DNA from 2 places in the Paenibacillus sp. FSL P4-0081 genome. Region 1 is predicted to be linked to the other one. Evidence: riboswitches for the same ligand, from Rfam matches in the RefSeq annotation. Region 1 holds a riboswitch; the other holds the start of a gene.
The links. A riboswitch is a leader RNA that binds a small molecule or an ion and turns the genes downstream of it on or off. The one in region 1 is predicted to bind glycine.

Region 1 (8,097 bases):
AGCTGTCCCTACGGGATACGCGCGAACTGCGGCTGTTCCTACGGAATGCGCTAAGAGCTTGACCACAAGCTGTCCCTACGGGATACGCGCGAACTGCGGCTGTTCCTACGGAATGCGCTAAGTGCTTAACTACAAGCTGTCCCTACGGGATGCGCGAACTGCGGCTGTTCCTACGGAATGCGCTAAGTGCTTAACTACAAGCTGTCCCTACGGGATACGCGCGAACTGCGGCTGTTCCTACGGAATGCGCTAAGTGCTTAACTACAAGCTGTCCCTACGGGATGCGCGAACTGCGGCTGTTCCTACGGAATGCGCTAAGGGCTTAACTACAAGTTGGCCCTACGGGATGCGCAAACTACGATTGTTCCTACGGAATGCGCTAAGGGCGTAACTGCAGCTGTCCCTGCGGGATGCGCGAAGGGCAATCTATCTTCAAAAAGAACGGCCAGTGAAGCGCCGTTCCGTGATCATTAAGTGTAAGTGCTGGCGGGGCCAGCTTACTCGGCCCGCAGTTCAAGCAACGCATCGCGCAGCTCTGCGGCGCGTTCGAATTGCAGGTTCTTGGCCGCGTCCTTCATCTCGGCCTCCAGACGCTGCATCAGGCTCTGCTTCTCTTTCTTGTTCAGCTTGCCGCCGGCGCCGGTGAGATAATCGGCCTTGGACTCGGCCACCTTGGTGGCCTCGATGATGTCACGCACTTTCTTATTGATTGTCGTTGGCGTGATGCCGTGCTTCTCATTATGGGCAATCTGAATTTCACGGCGGCGCTGGGTTTCGCTCATCGCCTTCTCCATGGAATCCGTAATGCGGTCGCCGTACAGAATGACACGTCCATCAGAGTTACGGGCCGCCCGGCCGATGGTCTGAATGAGTGAACGCTCGGAGCGGAGGAAGCCTTCCTTGTCAGCATCTAGGATGGCGACAAGGGAGACCTCCGGCAGGTCAAGACCTTCTCTTAATAAGTTAATACCCACCAGTACATGGAACGTACCGAGCCGGAGATCACGCAGGATGGCCATCCGCTCCAACGTCTTGATATCGGAGTGCATATACCGCACCTTAATCCCGATTTCCTTGAAGTAATCGGTCAGATCCTCGGACATCTTCTTCGTAAGTGTTGTAACGAGTACACGCTCATCACGCTCTACACGGTCACGGATTTCGCTGATCAGATCATCGATCTGTCCCTCTGTAGGGCGTACTTCGATGATCGGGTCCAGCAGGCCGGTAGGACGGATAATCTGCTGCACCATAGTATCGCAGTGCTCCATTTCGTATGGTCCCGGTGTAGCAGACACATATACAATCTGGTTCACTTTCTCTTCGAATTCCTCGAACTGCAGCGGCCGGTTATCCAGCGCGGACGGGAGGCGGAAGCCATGCTCCACCAATACTGTCTTACGCGCACGGTCACCATTATACATAGCCCGGATCTGCGGCAGCGTTGCATGGGACTCATCAATAACAATCAGCATATCATCCGGGAAGTAATCCATTAAGGTATATGGAGTCGCTCCCGGCTCACGGAAGGTAAGCGGGCCGGAATAGTTCTCGATACCGGAGCAGAAGCCCACTTCCTTCATCATCTCAATATCGTACCGCGTCCGCTGCTCCAGCCGCTGGGCTTCCAGCAGCTTGCCCGCATCACGAAGCACGGCCAGCCGTTCCTCAAGCTCCCGCTCAATGTTGATAATAGCTACACGCATCGTTTCTTCCTGGGTGACAAAGTGCGAAGCCGGGAAGATCGCTATATGATCGCGCTCACCAATCAGCTCTCCTGTGAGAACATCAATCTCGGTAATGCGCTCTATCTCATCTCCGAACAGCTCCACACGGATCGCATGCTCCCCCTGTGAAGCCGGGAAGATCTCGACCACATCGCCGCGTACCCGGAACGTCCCGCGTACGAAGTTAATGTCATTGCGCTGGTACTGGATCTCCACGAGCCTGCTCAGAATCTGATTGCGCGGCTTCTCCATCCCTACCCGCAGTGTCAACAGCATACTTCCGTATTCCTGCGGCGAACCGAGGCCATAAATACAGGACACACTCGCAACAATAATAACGTCACGCCGTTCGAACAGCGAACTGGTGGCGGAGTGCCGGAGCTTGTCAATTTCTTCATTTATGCTGGAATCTTTCTCTATGAAGGTATCGGAGGAAGGAATGTACGCCTCAGGCTGGTAGTAATCGTAGTAACTGACGAAGTAGTCAACGGAATTGTTCGGGAAAAATTCTTTGAACTCACTCGCCAGCTGCGCCGCAAGCGTCTTGTTGTGCGCAATGACCAGCGTCGGGCGGTTCAGTTTGGAAATCACTTGTGCGATGGTAAAGGTCTTGCCTGTACCTGTCGCTCCCAGCAGCGTCTGGTGCTTCTTGCCCTGCCGGATGCCGTCCAATAATTCTTCTATGGCATGAGGCTGATCGCCCTGGGGTGTATACTCGGACTCCAGTTCAAATGTCTTTGTACTGACGACAATATCACTCATTTGCCCGTCTCCCCTCTATCGTCTAAAATATATGAATATATTATAATTGTAGCCCTAATAGTTGCCTATCCATACCGTACTGAAAAATATGGAAGATAGGAATACACGTTCCCGTTTATTATACAGCGTTGCCCAGATTGATGCAAACCATAATATATAGAAATTTAAGGAGCTTGAACTTATGGATATCACTTCAATTATCGGCCTGCTGGCAGGCATTGCCGCAATGATCGGCGGCTTTCTCTGGGAAGGCGGAAGCTTATCCGGCCTGCTGCAGCTGAACGCCGCGCTGATCGTATTCGGCGGCACCCTTGCCGCTGTACTCATCAGTTTTCCGGCCTCCAGATTACGCAGCGTCCCGGCGGCTCTGCGCCTGGCATTCGGCAGACATCCCGACACCACCCAGGAGAAGGCCGAAGAGCTGATCTCCATGGCTGCAATCACTCGGCGCGGGGGTGTGCTTGCGCTGGAGAAGAGAGCGGAGGAGCATCCGGATACCTTTACCCGCGAAGGGCTGTTTCTTATTGTCGACGGCACCGATCCTGATCAGGTCCGGCAAATTCTTGAACTGGAGATGGACGCCAAGGAACTGAAGTATGAAGGCTATGCCAAAATCTTCGAAGCCGCCGGCGGCTATGCTCCGACTATGGGCATCATCGGCACCGTAATGGGATTAATACGGGTACTGAGCAATCTGACGGATCCCTCTAATCTGGGGGCCTCGATCGCTGTAGCTTTTACAGCAACGCTCTATGGCGTAGCCAGTGCTAATCTTATATTTTTACCCATCGCCTCCAAAATCAAATCCCGCAGCCAAAGCGAACTGGGCAGCATGGAGATGCTGCTTGTCGGTATCCTGTCCCTGCAGAATGGGGATCATCCGCATCTGGTCCGCAAAAAACTGACCGCCTTTATTCCCGATGCCTCACCTAGACGCAGCAGCAATAATAACCCGGGAGACCCGCTATGAGACAAAGAAACCGCCGCCAGGGACGTAGTAGAGGTAAGGAGAACCGGGACCGCTGGATGATTACCTATGCGGATCTGATTACGCTTCTGCTCATTTTTTTCATCATCCTGTACGCCATGAGCAGTCTGGATACGCAAAAATACGCGATCGTTACCGGTTCATTATCTGATACCTTTAAGAGCGGCAGTCCTGTGCTTGAAGGCGGAAATGGAGTGCTGGATGGTAATCAGGGGAACACGGGAGCCGCAGTCTCGAATGAACAGGAAGCAGGCGGAAGCACCGGTGGCGGTCTTTCTTCCGGGGGCAATGTGAAGGAGAATGGTTCGAACGGAACCGGGACGGGCACGGATACCTCCGGGCAAAACGGGGAGACTGCCGAACACCAGCCTTCGGCGCGTGAGCTCGCTTTTCGTGAGCAGGAGGCCAAACTGGCCGCGCTCATGGGTGTAATCACCAAATACGTGGAAGATAACAACCTTGGGGAGCAGATCTTTGTAGCGGATAAACCGCAGGGCATTGCCATCACGCTTAGCGACCGGTTCCTGTTCGATGCCGGCAAAGCCGAGCTGAAATCACCTGCCTTCCCGGCACTGCGCCAGCTCTCCGGCCTGTTCCGCGGAATCGGTGCCACGATCAGCATCGAAGGCCATACCGACAATGTCCCGGTAACCGCCGCTTCAGATTACACGGATAACTGGGAGCTATCCGGCGCCCGCGCACTCTCTGTGCTGCGCTTCTTCCTGGATAACGAGGGGCTTAGCCCCGATACTTTCCAATATGCCGGTTACGCGGATACCAGACCTGCTTACGATAACACTACCGTTGAAGGACGGCAGAAGAACCGCCGGGTCGAACTTATTGTCCTGCGGCAGCTTCAAGAGGAAGAATAACACGTATCTGCAAGCGAATCAGCTCAGAGATCTGCAGATGAGAAGGCACGGCAACCATTTGCTAGTATAAGGAGATTGAACGCTATGCAGACTACAAACGGAACGACACCGGACGCCACCCGTTTTCTCTATTTTCTGCGGCAGCTGGTTTCGCTGATCATGATTGTTTTTGCCCAGGGAATAATTACCTTTTTCATTGGTTTATTATCTGTATTTATGATGTTCTTCTCCTCCGATTACTTCTGGGGGGACCTGGCCCATGTGTATCCTCCCGATAAACTGATGTATATAGGCATTGACTTCCTTATTGCCGGCGCAGCCTTTGCCCTGCCCTGGCTCGGGGTCTGGTGGATGCTGTACGGTTTGTCCGAGGATGGACGCATCCGCTGTTTCCCTCTTCTTTTACTCTTCGCTTATCTGACATTTGTGATCCTCTTTCTGCAGATCAATCCGGTCTATAACCCGGAAGCCATGATCCCTTCCTCCGCCGGGGAATCCACCTTTCTGGTCTGTATGGGCATGTCTGCCGTGGTGCTTTTCCCGTTTTATTCGGCCGGTGTGTATTACTTCGTGCTCAAACCCAATACCCGTCCCAGAAAAAGATACCGGTTCCTATTGCTGTGCCTTATCTTTGCCGTTGCGGGTCTGGCTCTGCTCCCCGCCCTTTGGCACTTGGCTCCCCGCATTTATCCGGGGCTGCTCAGCTTTCCGGAGTGATACAGAAACGCAAAAAGACAGACCTCTCACATTAGTGACATCTAATGTAATAAGAGAAGCCTGCCGTGTTCATCTGTCCGTAAATCCAGTTCAGTCATCTATTCTAATAATCCGGGTACATAAACGGTTGAAACTATTCCCCAACCAATTCCTTATAAGCAGCCGCATCCAGTAGGCCGGAACCTGCCTCGGCAAACTCACCGTCAAGCTCCAGCTCAAAAATCCAACCGCCGCCGTATGGCTGATCATTGATCAGCTCCGGACTGGATTCGAGTGCGTCGTTGATCTTGGTTACCTTGCCGGATACCGGCGAGTACAGCTCCGACACCGTCTTAACAGACTCGATACTGCCTACGCTGTCGCCCGCGGAAATGGCTGCGCCGACTTCCGGAAACTCAACAAACACGATGTCGCCCAATAAATGCTGCGCATGATCCGTAATTCCCACACGTACTACGCGTCCTTCACCCTGCTGTGCCCATTCATGCTCTTCGCTGTATAGCAGGTTGTCCAACACTTCACTCATTTCCAAGCCGCCTCTTTTCCACATTTGGAGTTCTAAATTTAGTTATAGCCTAAGTTATGACCTTGCCTAATGTCAATATAACTGACAGGAAAATTAAATTTGTCATCTTTTTGACGTTTTTTGATTGACAGCGTGCTTGTAAACCCGGTTTAATGGAGTCAGTAGAAAAACATATGGTTTGCGAATGATGGCATAGGGAGAGACTGACCCTCAGGGGCAGCGCCGAAGGAGTAAGCCCGGGATGGGTGAATCTCTCAGGCAAAAGGACCTTTGCCGGACGCATCTCTGGAGAGCATCCACAGCCTGGACAACAGGAAACGGATCACCAACGGGGAAACCTGCGGGCATAATAGCAGGGTAACTCTCAGGTACAAAGGACAGAGCGAACGTCTATTGATGCATGTTTGATGTGCATTGATGGACTTTCGCCTGTCCTTTTTTGCATGTAAACAGACTAAGGGGTGACACGATGGAGTCTTTGAGAAGAACGCCTTTTTATGATCTCTATGCCGCTTATGCGGAGTCCAGATGCATTGATTTCGGCGGCTGGGAGCTGCCGGTGCAGTTTACTGGCATCGTTAAGGAACATGAAGCGGTCCGCCAGCAGGCCGGACTGTTCGATGTATCGCATATGGGTGAATTCATGGTTGACGGCAGCGGCGCTGAAGCCTTCCTGCAGCAGTTGACCACAAATGACGTCAGCCGCCTTGCAGACGGCGCGGCGCAGTATACCCTGATGCTCTATCCGAGCGGCGGCGTAGTAGATGATCTGCTCGTCTACCGCCTGGGCCATGAGCGCTATATGCTCGTCGTGAACGCCTCCAATATCGACAAGGACTTCCAGTGGCTGCAGGAACATCTCACCGCTGAATTCAGCGGTGTCAGCCTGAAGAACGTCTCTGATGAGACGCTGCTGCTCGCTCTGCAGGGTCCGCTGGCTGAGACGATTCTGGCCGAAGTTACCTCTGCCCCGCTCGCAGAGCTGAAGCCCTTCCACTTCATCGAACACGCCGAGGTCTGCGGCGTATCTGTACTGCTCTCCCGCACCGGCTATACCGGGGAGGACGGCTTTGAGCTGTACGCCCCGGTCCACACAGCGGCTGCACTCTGGAATGGTCTGCTGGCCGCAGGCGCGCCGCATGGCCTGACCCCTGCCGGACTGGGCGCACGCGACACGCTCCGCTTCGAAGCCAAGCTGCCGCTGTACGGCCAGGAGCTCTCGGCGGATATTACGCCGCTCGAAGCGGGTGTCCAGTTCTTCGTGAAGCTGGACAAAGCGGATTTCATCGGCCGTGATGCCTTGCTGAAGCAGAAGGAAGCCGGTCTCCCGCGCCGCCTTGTGGGGCTTGAAATGATCGACCGCGGGATTCCCCGCTCCCATTATCCTGTATATGCCGACGGTGTGAAGATCGGTGAAGTCACAACCGGTACCCAATCCCCAACGCTGAAGCGGAATCTCGGACTTGCCCTGCTGGATGCTGCCTATACTGAGATCGGCACAGAGGTGTATGTGGAGATCCGCGGCAAGCAACTGAAGGCTGCCGTGATCAAAGCCCCGTTCTACAAAAAGAGCCAAGGAGTGAAGCCGTAATGAAGCACCGCTATCTGCCTATGACGGAGCAAGACCGCGCAGAAATGATGGAGACTGTCGGGATTCAGTCCATCGATGAGCTATTCGCTGATATCCCTCAATCTGTCCGCTACCAGGGAACGATGCCGATGTCCGGCCCGCTGGACGAATATGCGCTGCTGCGCCATATGAAGGGTCTGGCTGACAAGAATGCCGACTTTGATACCCATGCCAGCTTCCTTGGCGCCGGCCTCTATGACCACCACATTCCTGTTGTCATTAACCATATTATTTCCCGTTCGGAATTCTATACTGCCTATACCCCTTATCAGCCGGAAATCAGCCAGGGCGAGCTTCAGGCAATCTTCGAATTCCAGTCCTATATCTGTGAGCTGACCGGTATGAAGGTCGCCAATGCCAGTATGTATGACGGCGCAACGGCCTTCTCCGAAGCAGCCGTGCTGGCCACAGGCGCCACGAAACGCAAAAAGCTGATTGTCTCCCGTACGGTTCATCCGGAAGCCCGCCAGGTGCTGCGTACTTCGGCCAATGCCTGGGGCCTGCAAATCGTGGAAATCGATTATAAGGACGGGGTTACCGATCTTGCCAAGCTGGCTGAGGCCATTGATGCCGATACTGCCGCCGTTCTGGTCCAGTCGCCCAACTTCTTCGGCGGCATCGAGGATCTGCGCCAGATTGAGCCGTTGATCCACGCCGTCAAGGGATTGCTCGTGGTCAGCGCGAATCCCATTGCACTCGGCGTGCTGGAAACGCCCGGCAAGCTGGGCGCCGACATCGTAGTCGGCGATGCACAGCCGCTGGGTATCGCTGCATCGCTCGGAGGACCAACCTGCGGATTCTTCGCGGTTGCCGAACCGCTGATGCGCCGCATGCCGGGCCGGATCGTCGGCCAGACCGTTGACCGTAACGGCAAG
Region 2 (8,097 bases), 510 kb from region 1:
AGTGCCTTGAGGCGGTCTTCGGGGGATGCCGCAATGAAGGCGGCGAATTCCGCCTGCACCTGTCCGAAATTCTCCTCGATCATCCGGCGTGTCATCAGCTCCAGCTGCGTGTGTCTGGCGTACATTTCCCTCTCGGTATTCAGCGCACCGACAACCAGTACGCAGTCCTCCAGACAAGTCAGGCTGTATTCCGACGAGGCATCCTCTTTATGCGCATTGAAGATAGCGATCGCCTGCTCCTCTGTGTAGAAATTCGAGGTGATGTCGCGGCCTGTGACGTCAACACTATGCTGCCGTACGCATCCTTTTAACACGAAATAGCAATGACCGGGAACCTCCCCCTGCCTAAGCAGCGTGGCTCCCTTGCTGTATTCCTCAACAAGAATCTCCTCCAGAATGGCCTGCTGCTGCTCTTCACTGAGGGAGGTCAGCCGGGTCATATATTGGAGTAATCTATGCTTCATGTTTCGGATTCCTCCTTATAACGCTACTGACAACATGTCAGTAGCGTTTGAACATTCTTGCACTCATGTATTGATTATACTAACATCGGCATCACTTTTCTCCTTCTTGCTCCGCATGGAGTACAGGACGAACAACAGAATGAACCATAGGGGCGTAAACAGCAGCGCCGGACGGGTATCATCTGCGAACAGCATAATGATCAGAATAGCAGCAAACAACGTTAATACCGCATAATTAATGACCGGTGTGAACGGTGCTTTGAATTTGGACGAGGCATGTAAGTCCGGGCGGTTCCTCTTATATTTGATATGACATACGAGCACAACCCCCCACACCCAGATGAAGCAAATGGCACTGATCGTTGTAACGATGCCGAAGGCCTGGCCCGGAATAAGCTTGCTAAGCAGCGCCCCGGCCGATATAACTATTGTAGAAATAAATAAAGAGTTAGCAGGCACATGATTTCGGTTCAGCTTGCCGAGCTGCGGGGAGGCCTGATTCCTTCTGCTCAGATTATACAGAATCCGGCTGGTTGAGAACATCCCGCTGTTGCAGGCGGAAGCTGCTGAGGTTAAGACGACGAAATTGATAATGCCCGCAGCAACCGGAATCCCGACCAGGCTGAAGGTTCGCACAAAAGGACTTTCAGCTGCACTGAGCTGGGTCCACGGGTTAATGCACAGCAGGACGAAGAGCGCGCCCACATAGAAGAAGAGAATCCGCAGAGGAATCTTGTTAATCGCCGAGGGGATATTTTTCTCCGGATCTGCTGTTTCTGCGGCTGATACACCCACAAGCTCCACACCGACATAAGCGAACACAACCATCTGGAAGGAAAATAAGAAGCCCTTGACACCATTCGGGAACACACCCCCGTGCTCCCAGAGATTGCGGACGCTCACCGATCCCGCATCCGTCTTGAACCCGATGACCAGCAGAATGATTCCCAGGCCAATTAAGGCAAGAATCGTGACGACTTTGATTAGCGCAAACCAGAATTCGAGTTCGCCGAAGCTTTTGACCGTTAACAAATTGAGTCCTAACAGGATAATCAGGCAGATGACAGCCGGCACCCACTGCGGGATATCGAACCAGTACTGCACATAGACGCCCACTGCAATCACATCCGCCATCGCCGTCATAATCCAGCAGAACCAGTAGGTCCAGCCTGTAATGAACGCAGCCCGCGGCCCCAGATAGTCTTCAGCAATGTCCGTAAAAGATTGATATCCCGCTTTGGAGAGCAGCAGCTCACCCAGCGCCCTCATCACAAAAAACACGGCAATTCCCACGAGTAAATACGTGATCATAATGGACGGGCCGGCCTGCTGAATCGCTCTGCCTGATCCCAGGAATAACCCCGTACCAATCGTGCCGCCGATAGCGATCAGCTGTACATGACGGTTCGCCAAATCTCTCTTTAATTCTGTCTGTGCCATTGCCTTTTTCCCCCTTAATGTGTACAACGCTATGCTGCCAAATAACATAAAAAAGAGATTGGATATCATCCAATCTCCCGGTTCATAAGAATATCAAAATAAGCTACCTGCGCCGCTGACCGTAATTAATCAGCATAACAAATACAAATTCCGTACTCTTCTGTCCTTTTGCCTGAGATTGTGAACCCTTCGGCGCTGCGGTCTCCCGCAGTCTCTCCAGAAGCTGCTCCTGCTATAGTGTGATCCATAGCAATCATAGCCCGTGTGATGTATTAAATTGGTGAAGCGTTAATGCATTCTGATATTCTAACATATTACTCGGCATGTGAGTATTGAACAGTGATAAAAGTCTCCTACCTATGGCTAGATGTCTAGGGTGCGCTCCTGCACTACAGCGGCATAAATGTTGTACGTTTTGCAACTTGGATGCGCAGATACCCGGTTGTTTAGATAGATTGTTGTATGAAATACAACAATTTCCACGCTAAACCGTATGAAGGAGGAGAAATGCTGCCTTTTGTACAACAATTTTCGATTTAGTCCAATTTAATGAAGCGAATGTTGTATTTTGTACAGGATTTTAGAAAATCACGGGCACGGAGGATGAGTTTGCCGGTAATACCTTGGCTCTGCATTAAAAAAAAGCAGACAGGCAAAAGCCCATCCGCTCATTTGATCCAACATTATTCCGCTATTTATTTAATGATTACATAATCCAGGCCAACCAGCTTGGCGTAGGTTACGATCTGATCTGTAGTCAAGTTGAGCGACACCACGGTATGGTGACCGCCGCCGTTCTCGATCCATGCCTTAATTCCATCCTGGAAGTTAGGCTTCACCTGCCAGAGCACGCGGGCCACCGGAAGATTCGGAGCCGGAACCGTCGGCTCGAAGGCAGTAACTTCATTGATCAGCAGCTTGTAATGAGTGCCGAAGTCAGCCATCGATACCACGACGCCTTCGCCAGCCTTGCCGTCGAATACGAGACGGGCCGGATCTTCGCGGTCGCCGATACCCAGCGGAGACACAAGCACCTTCGGCTTGTTGCTGGCCAGGCTCGGGTCAACCTCAAGCATGTGGGACTGCAGAATCGCTTCCTGTCCGGCAGCCATTTCGTAGGTGTAATCTTCCATGAATCCGGTGTTCAGGTTGTGGCTCATCACCTTCATCAGGCGGTCCAGGGCCGCTGTCTTCCAGTCCCCTTCGCCGGCGAAGCCGTAGCCTTGTGCCATCAGACGCTGAACGGCAAGACCCGGAAGCTGCTTCATGCCGTGCAGGTCTTCGAAGTTCGAAGTGAACGCATTGTAGTTGCCGGCATCCAGGAAGCGTTTGAGGGCAATTTCATAGCTGGCCTGTACCTTCACGCTGGCTTCCCATGCTTCTTTGCTGTATGAACCGTAATCGAAATCATATTGCTCTGCATATTCAGCGAACAGCGCATCAATTTCTTCTTCCTTCACTTCGTTTACATACGCAACCAGGTCGCCGATCCCGAAGTAATCCACGGTCCAGCCGAACTGAATCTGGGCTTCTACCTTGTCGCCTTCGGTAACGCCCACGTTACGCATGTTGTCGCCGAAGCGGGCCACTTTGATGTTGAAGCTTTCGTTATACGCAACGGCAACGTCCATCCATTCGGCAATTTGCTTCTGGACTTCGGCGCGTTCCCAGTACCCTACCACCACTTTGTTCTGTTTCTTCAGGCGGGCATTGATGAACCCGTATTCACGGTCGCCATGGGCAGCCTGGTTCAGGTTCATGAAGTCCATATCCAGTGTAGCCCAAGGAATGCTCTCATTGTACTGTGTAGCCAGGTGCAGAAGCGGCTTCTGCAGCAGCTTCGTGCCGCGGATCCACATTTTGGCCGGGGAGAAGGTATGCATCCAGGTAATCACACCGGCAACCTCGTCACGGTAGTTGACTTCTTTCATGATCGAAGTGATTTTGTCTGCACTGACCGCCAGATCCTGCAGCACCAGCGGATAAGGCAGCACACCGCTGTTATTGAGGGCATCCGTCATCTCCTGTGCATGAGCTTTAACTTCACCGAGGGCTTCTTCTCCGTACAGATGCTGTGATCCTACAACAAACCAGAATTGCTTAGCGCTTACTGTTGACATATTATTTCATCCTCTTCTCTTGGATAATATATAAATCAGATTATTTCTGACCGTAATAAGCGCCTTTACCATGCTTGCGCAGATAGTGTTTATCCAGAATCCGCTGCGGCAATTCTTCAGCGAAATGGTTCAGCTCGCGGGCAAAATGGTTCAGCTTGGACACTTCCTCCAGCACCACGCTGTTCATCACTGCATCATGGGCATTCTTCCCCCAGGTGAACGGGCCATGGCCTTTCAGCAAGACGCCGGGAACTGCCATAATATCAAGGCCCCGCTGTTCAAAAGTCTCAATGATCACGCGTCCGGTCTCCGCTTCATACCCGCGGTCAACCTCCTCCTGCGTCAGGAAGCGTGCGCAGGGTACCGCGCCATAGAAGGTGTCGGCATGTGTCGTGCCCATTACAGCAACATCCAGCCCGGCCTGCGCCCAGATGGTCGCCCAGGTCGAATGCGTGTGCACGATGCCGCCGATTTCTGCATAATGCTTGTAGAGTACGGCATGGGTCGGTGTATCCGAGGATGGTCTCATCTCCCCTTCAACCACGTTACCGTCGAAATCCACTACGACCATATCGCTAGGCTTCATTTTGTCATAGCTGACGCCGCTTGGTTTGATGACGAATACGCCTTTCTCACGGTCAACTGCGCTCACATTGCCCCAGGTGTATTTGACGAGTCCATGCTTAGGCAGGTCCAGATTGGCCTCGAATACCTCTTCTTTCAGTTGCTCCAACATAGGTTAACCCCTCCCGTTTTCTACCAGATGATCTACAGCAGCCTGCTCGATCGCGATCCCTGCAGTATAACGTTCCATGAACAGCTCGAAGCCCTTCACATCAGCCGCATCCGGATGGATGATTTGTCCTTCCACATCCTTAAATACCTTGTGGTCAAGGAAGTCATCAAGACGCTCCTGCTGTGCTTTGTTCTGCATGTAAGAGGCCAGAATCGCCATCCCCCATGCGCCGCCTTCTCCGGCTGTTGCCATGACCGAGACAGGGACGTTCATTGCAGCGGCCACGATTTTTTGCCCGACAACAGGAGTTTTGAATAATCCGCCGTGAGCCAGAATGCTGTCGATCGACACTTGCTCCTGCTTGGTCAGAATATCCATTCCGATCTTCAGCGCGCCAAAAGCGGAGAATAAATGCGTCCGCATGAAGTTGGCCAGATTGAAGCGGCTCTCCGGTGAGCGTACAAACAACGGCCGGCCTTTCTCAATCCCGGTAATATTCTCCCCGGAGAAATACCCGTAGCTCAGCAGACCGCCGCCATCGGCATCCGCCTCCAGTGCCTTATTGAACAGGACACTGAACAGCTGGCCGGGATCAGACTTAAAGCCCATTGCCTCCGAGAATTCACGGAACAACCCGATCCAGGCGTTGAGATCACTGGAACAGTTGTTGGCATGAACCATGCCGACCGGACTGCCGTCTGGAGTAGTAACCATATCAATCTCCGGATATACGGCTGTAAGATCCTTCTCCAGCACGATCATTGCAAACACGGAAGTGCCTACGGAGATGTTACCGGTCCGTTTGCGGACACTGTTCGTAGCAACCATACCTGTTCCGGCGTCGCCTTCCGGAGGACACAGCGGAATACCCGGCTGCAGCTCCCCGGACGTATCCAGAATTAACGCACCCGTTTCTGTTAATAGCCCCGCCTGCTCGCCCGCAGTATACACTTTAGGGAGAATATCTTTCAGCTTCCAAGGGTAGCCCTTATCTGCAATAAGTTCATCGAACTGTGCAACCATCGCTGCATTGTAATCCTGCGTGGCCTCATCTATCGGGAAAACCCCCGAAGCATCGCCGATCCCGATCGCCTTGCTGCCGGTCAGCAGCCAGTGAATATACCCGCCCAGCGTTGTTACGAACTCCGCCTGAGGCACATGCTCTTCCCCGTTCAGTATCGCCTGATACAGGTGCGCTATGGTCCAGCGTTCAGGGATGTTGAACTGGAAGACCTCCGTTAATTCTTTGGCCGCAGCACCGGTTGTTGCATTACGCCAGGTCCGGAACGGAACCAGCAGCTCACCTGCGCTGTCAAAAGCCATATATCCGTGCATCATTGCCGAGAACCCGATAGAACCGACGATCTTAAGCGTAATACCGTATTTCTGCTGGACTACCTGCTTCAGTTCACGGTAAGCCTCCTGCAGGCCCTTGATAATGTCTGTCAAATGATACGTCCAGTACCCGCCCTCAAGCAGATTCTCCCACTCGAAGCTTCCGGATGCGATGGTCTCGAAACGCTGATCAATCAGTACTGCCTTGATACGTGTGGATCCAAATTCGATACCCAGTGAAGTTTCTCCCTTAAGTATCGCTTGCCCGATGTTCTGATCCATGCCCACGTTACTCCTCTCTGAACCAAACTGTTATAATAGAAATGGAAAGAAGGCGCTTCCTTTATTAACAGACTTAGTATATTTTTTGTTCGTACATTTGTCAACACAACACACAAGATATACATACAAATTTTACAGTGAGAAATCCATATTTCCCTTGAAACGCTTATACATAGTAGACATTGGATTATAATAACGATATATTCATACTATAATGTGTACGTACAACTATCGCAGATATACCGATTCGTATATGAACAACCATGAAAGAAGTGAGCCGGGTGAAAACCAAATACCAGATTATTTTTGATGATATAAAAAGCAATATACTGTCAGGAACCTATAGTGTGGGCGAGCAGATTCCTACAGAATTAGCCTTGCAGGACACCTATGGTGTGAGCCGGCAAACCGTCCGGAAGGCTATCCTGGAGCTATCCAATGAGGGCTTTCTAAGAAGCGAGAAGGGATCAGGCACCTATGTGAGCAACCAGTTCCGGTCCAAATCGGGGGGCAATCAGAGCAATAAAACCATCGGTGTCATCACGACCTATCTCTCAGATTACATCTTCCCTTCCATCATCCGCGGGATCGAGAGCAGACTGAATGAGGATAATTATTCGCTACTGCTCGCCAGTACCAATAATGATGTCGCCCAGGAGAAGAAAGCGCTGGAGATGATGCTGTCCTTTGGCGTCGAAGGTCTCATTATTGAGCCTACGAAGAGCAATCTGTACAACCCTAATATTGCATACTATCTGTCGTTCAAAGAACAGGATGTCCCGTTTATCATGATTAATGCTTATTATGAAGAACTGGAGGTACCTTTCTTCTGCCTTGATGATGTGCAGTCCAGTTACCTGGCGACCAGAGAGCTGATCTCCAAGGGCCATACCCAGATCGGTATTATTGCCAAAATGGATGACCTGCAAGGCAAATACCGCATGAAGGGTTATATCAAAGCGCTTGGAGAAGCCAAATTACGCTTTCACCCTGAGCAGGTGCTGTCCTTCGATACTGAGTCCAAGCAAGCCCTGTCCGAGAACCTGAAGCAGTTCCTGACCGATAACAAAGAGGTATTAACAGCTATTGTCTGCTATAACGATGAGGTTGGCCTGGAAGTCGTAAATGTGTGCAGACAGCTGGAGATTTCGATTCCGGGGGATTTATCAATTATTGGCCAGGATAATTCTTATATCGCCAAGAATGCGGGCATCAAGCTCACGACCTTAACCCATCCGCAGGAGCAGATGGGCCGTGATGCCGCTGAGTGGGTTATTAAAAAGCTGCAGGGGAAGAAGGATTTGCGGAACAGCACCTATTATCAGCCTGTGCTGATTGAGGGGGAGACGGTAAGGGCGCTGGAGTGAGTTCAGTCCAGAAGTGTGGAGATGAGGATACTCTCAATCTTTGCGTCCTTGATGTGAAATGACATGAAATCCACATAGTTAGCCGGTGCAAACCGGTAGTCATCCTCTTCATTGGGTGCTCCATCTCCGACCAGCTTGCCCTCGGGATAAGCTTTTTTAAGAGTCTCTACACTGTCGCCAACCTTGATATTGCGGACCGTGGCATATTTGGGATCGGTAATTTTAATACTGAAGATATAGAACCGCTTGCCTTCAGCCGCTTCATCAATCGTTTTGATCTCAAGCCCCGGGAATTTGTACTGCTTCTCCGTGAAGCCGAGCAGTGTATCCATATTCAACCCGTCATCTGCGGA

Region 2: another riboswitch for glycine. It lies ahead of P40081_RS35365 (amino acid permease); the one in region 1 lies ahead of gcvT (glycine cleavage system aminomethyltransferase GcvT).

What each region holds. Positions count from the first base shown of each region.
Region 1 is NZ_CP009280.1:7,767,905-7,776,001, forward strand. It holds gene uvrB (excinuclease ABC subunit UvrB) at 498-2,489, opposite strand; gene P40081_RS33160 (flagellar motor protein) at 2,671-3,459, shown strand; gene P40081_RS33165 (OmpA/MotB family protein) at 3,456-4,349, shown strand; gene P40081_RS33170 (hypothetical protein) at 4,434-5,066, shown strand; gene gcvH (glycine cleavage system protein GcvH) at 5,200-5,592, opposite strand; glycine riboswitch at 5,777-5,872, shown strand; glycine riboswitch at 5,876-5,975, shown strand; gene gcvT (glycine cleavage system aminomethyltransferase GcvT) at 6,062-7,183, shown strand; gene gcvPA (aminomethyl-transferring glycine dehydrogenase subunit GcvPA) at 7,183-8,097, shown strand, end outside.
Region 2 is NZ_CP009280.1:8,281,175-8,289,271, forward strand. It holds gene P40081_RS35360 (Crp/Fnr family transcriptional regulator) at 1-464, opposite strand, end outside; gene P40081_RS35365 (amino acid permease) at 528-1,904, opposite strand; glycine riboswitch at 2,055-2,134, opposite strand; gene araA (L-arabinose isomerase) at 2,600-4,024, opposite strand; gene P40081_RS35375 (L-ribulose-5-phosphate 4-epimerase) at 4,065-4,760, opposite strand; gene P40081_RS35380 (xylulokinase) at 4,764-6,377, opposite strand; gene P40081_RS35385 (GntR family transcriptional regulator) at 6,659-7,744, shown strand; gene P40081_RS35390 (hypothetical protein) at 7,747-8,097, opposite strand, start outside.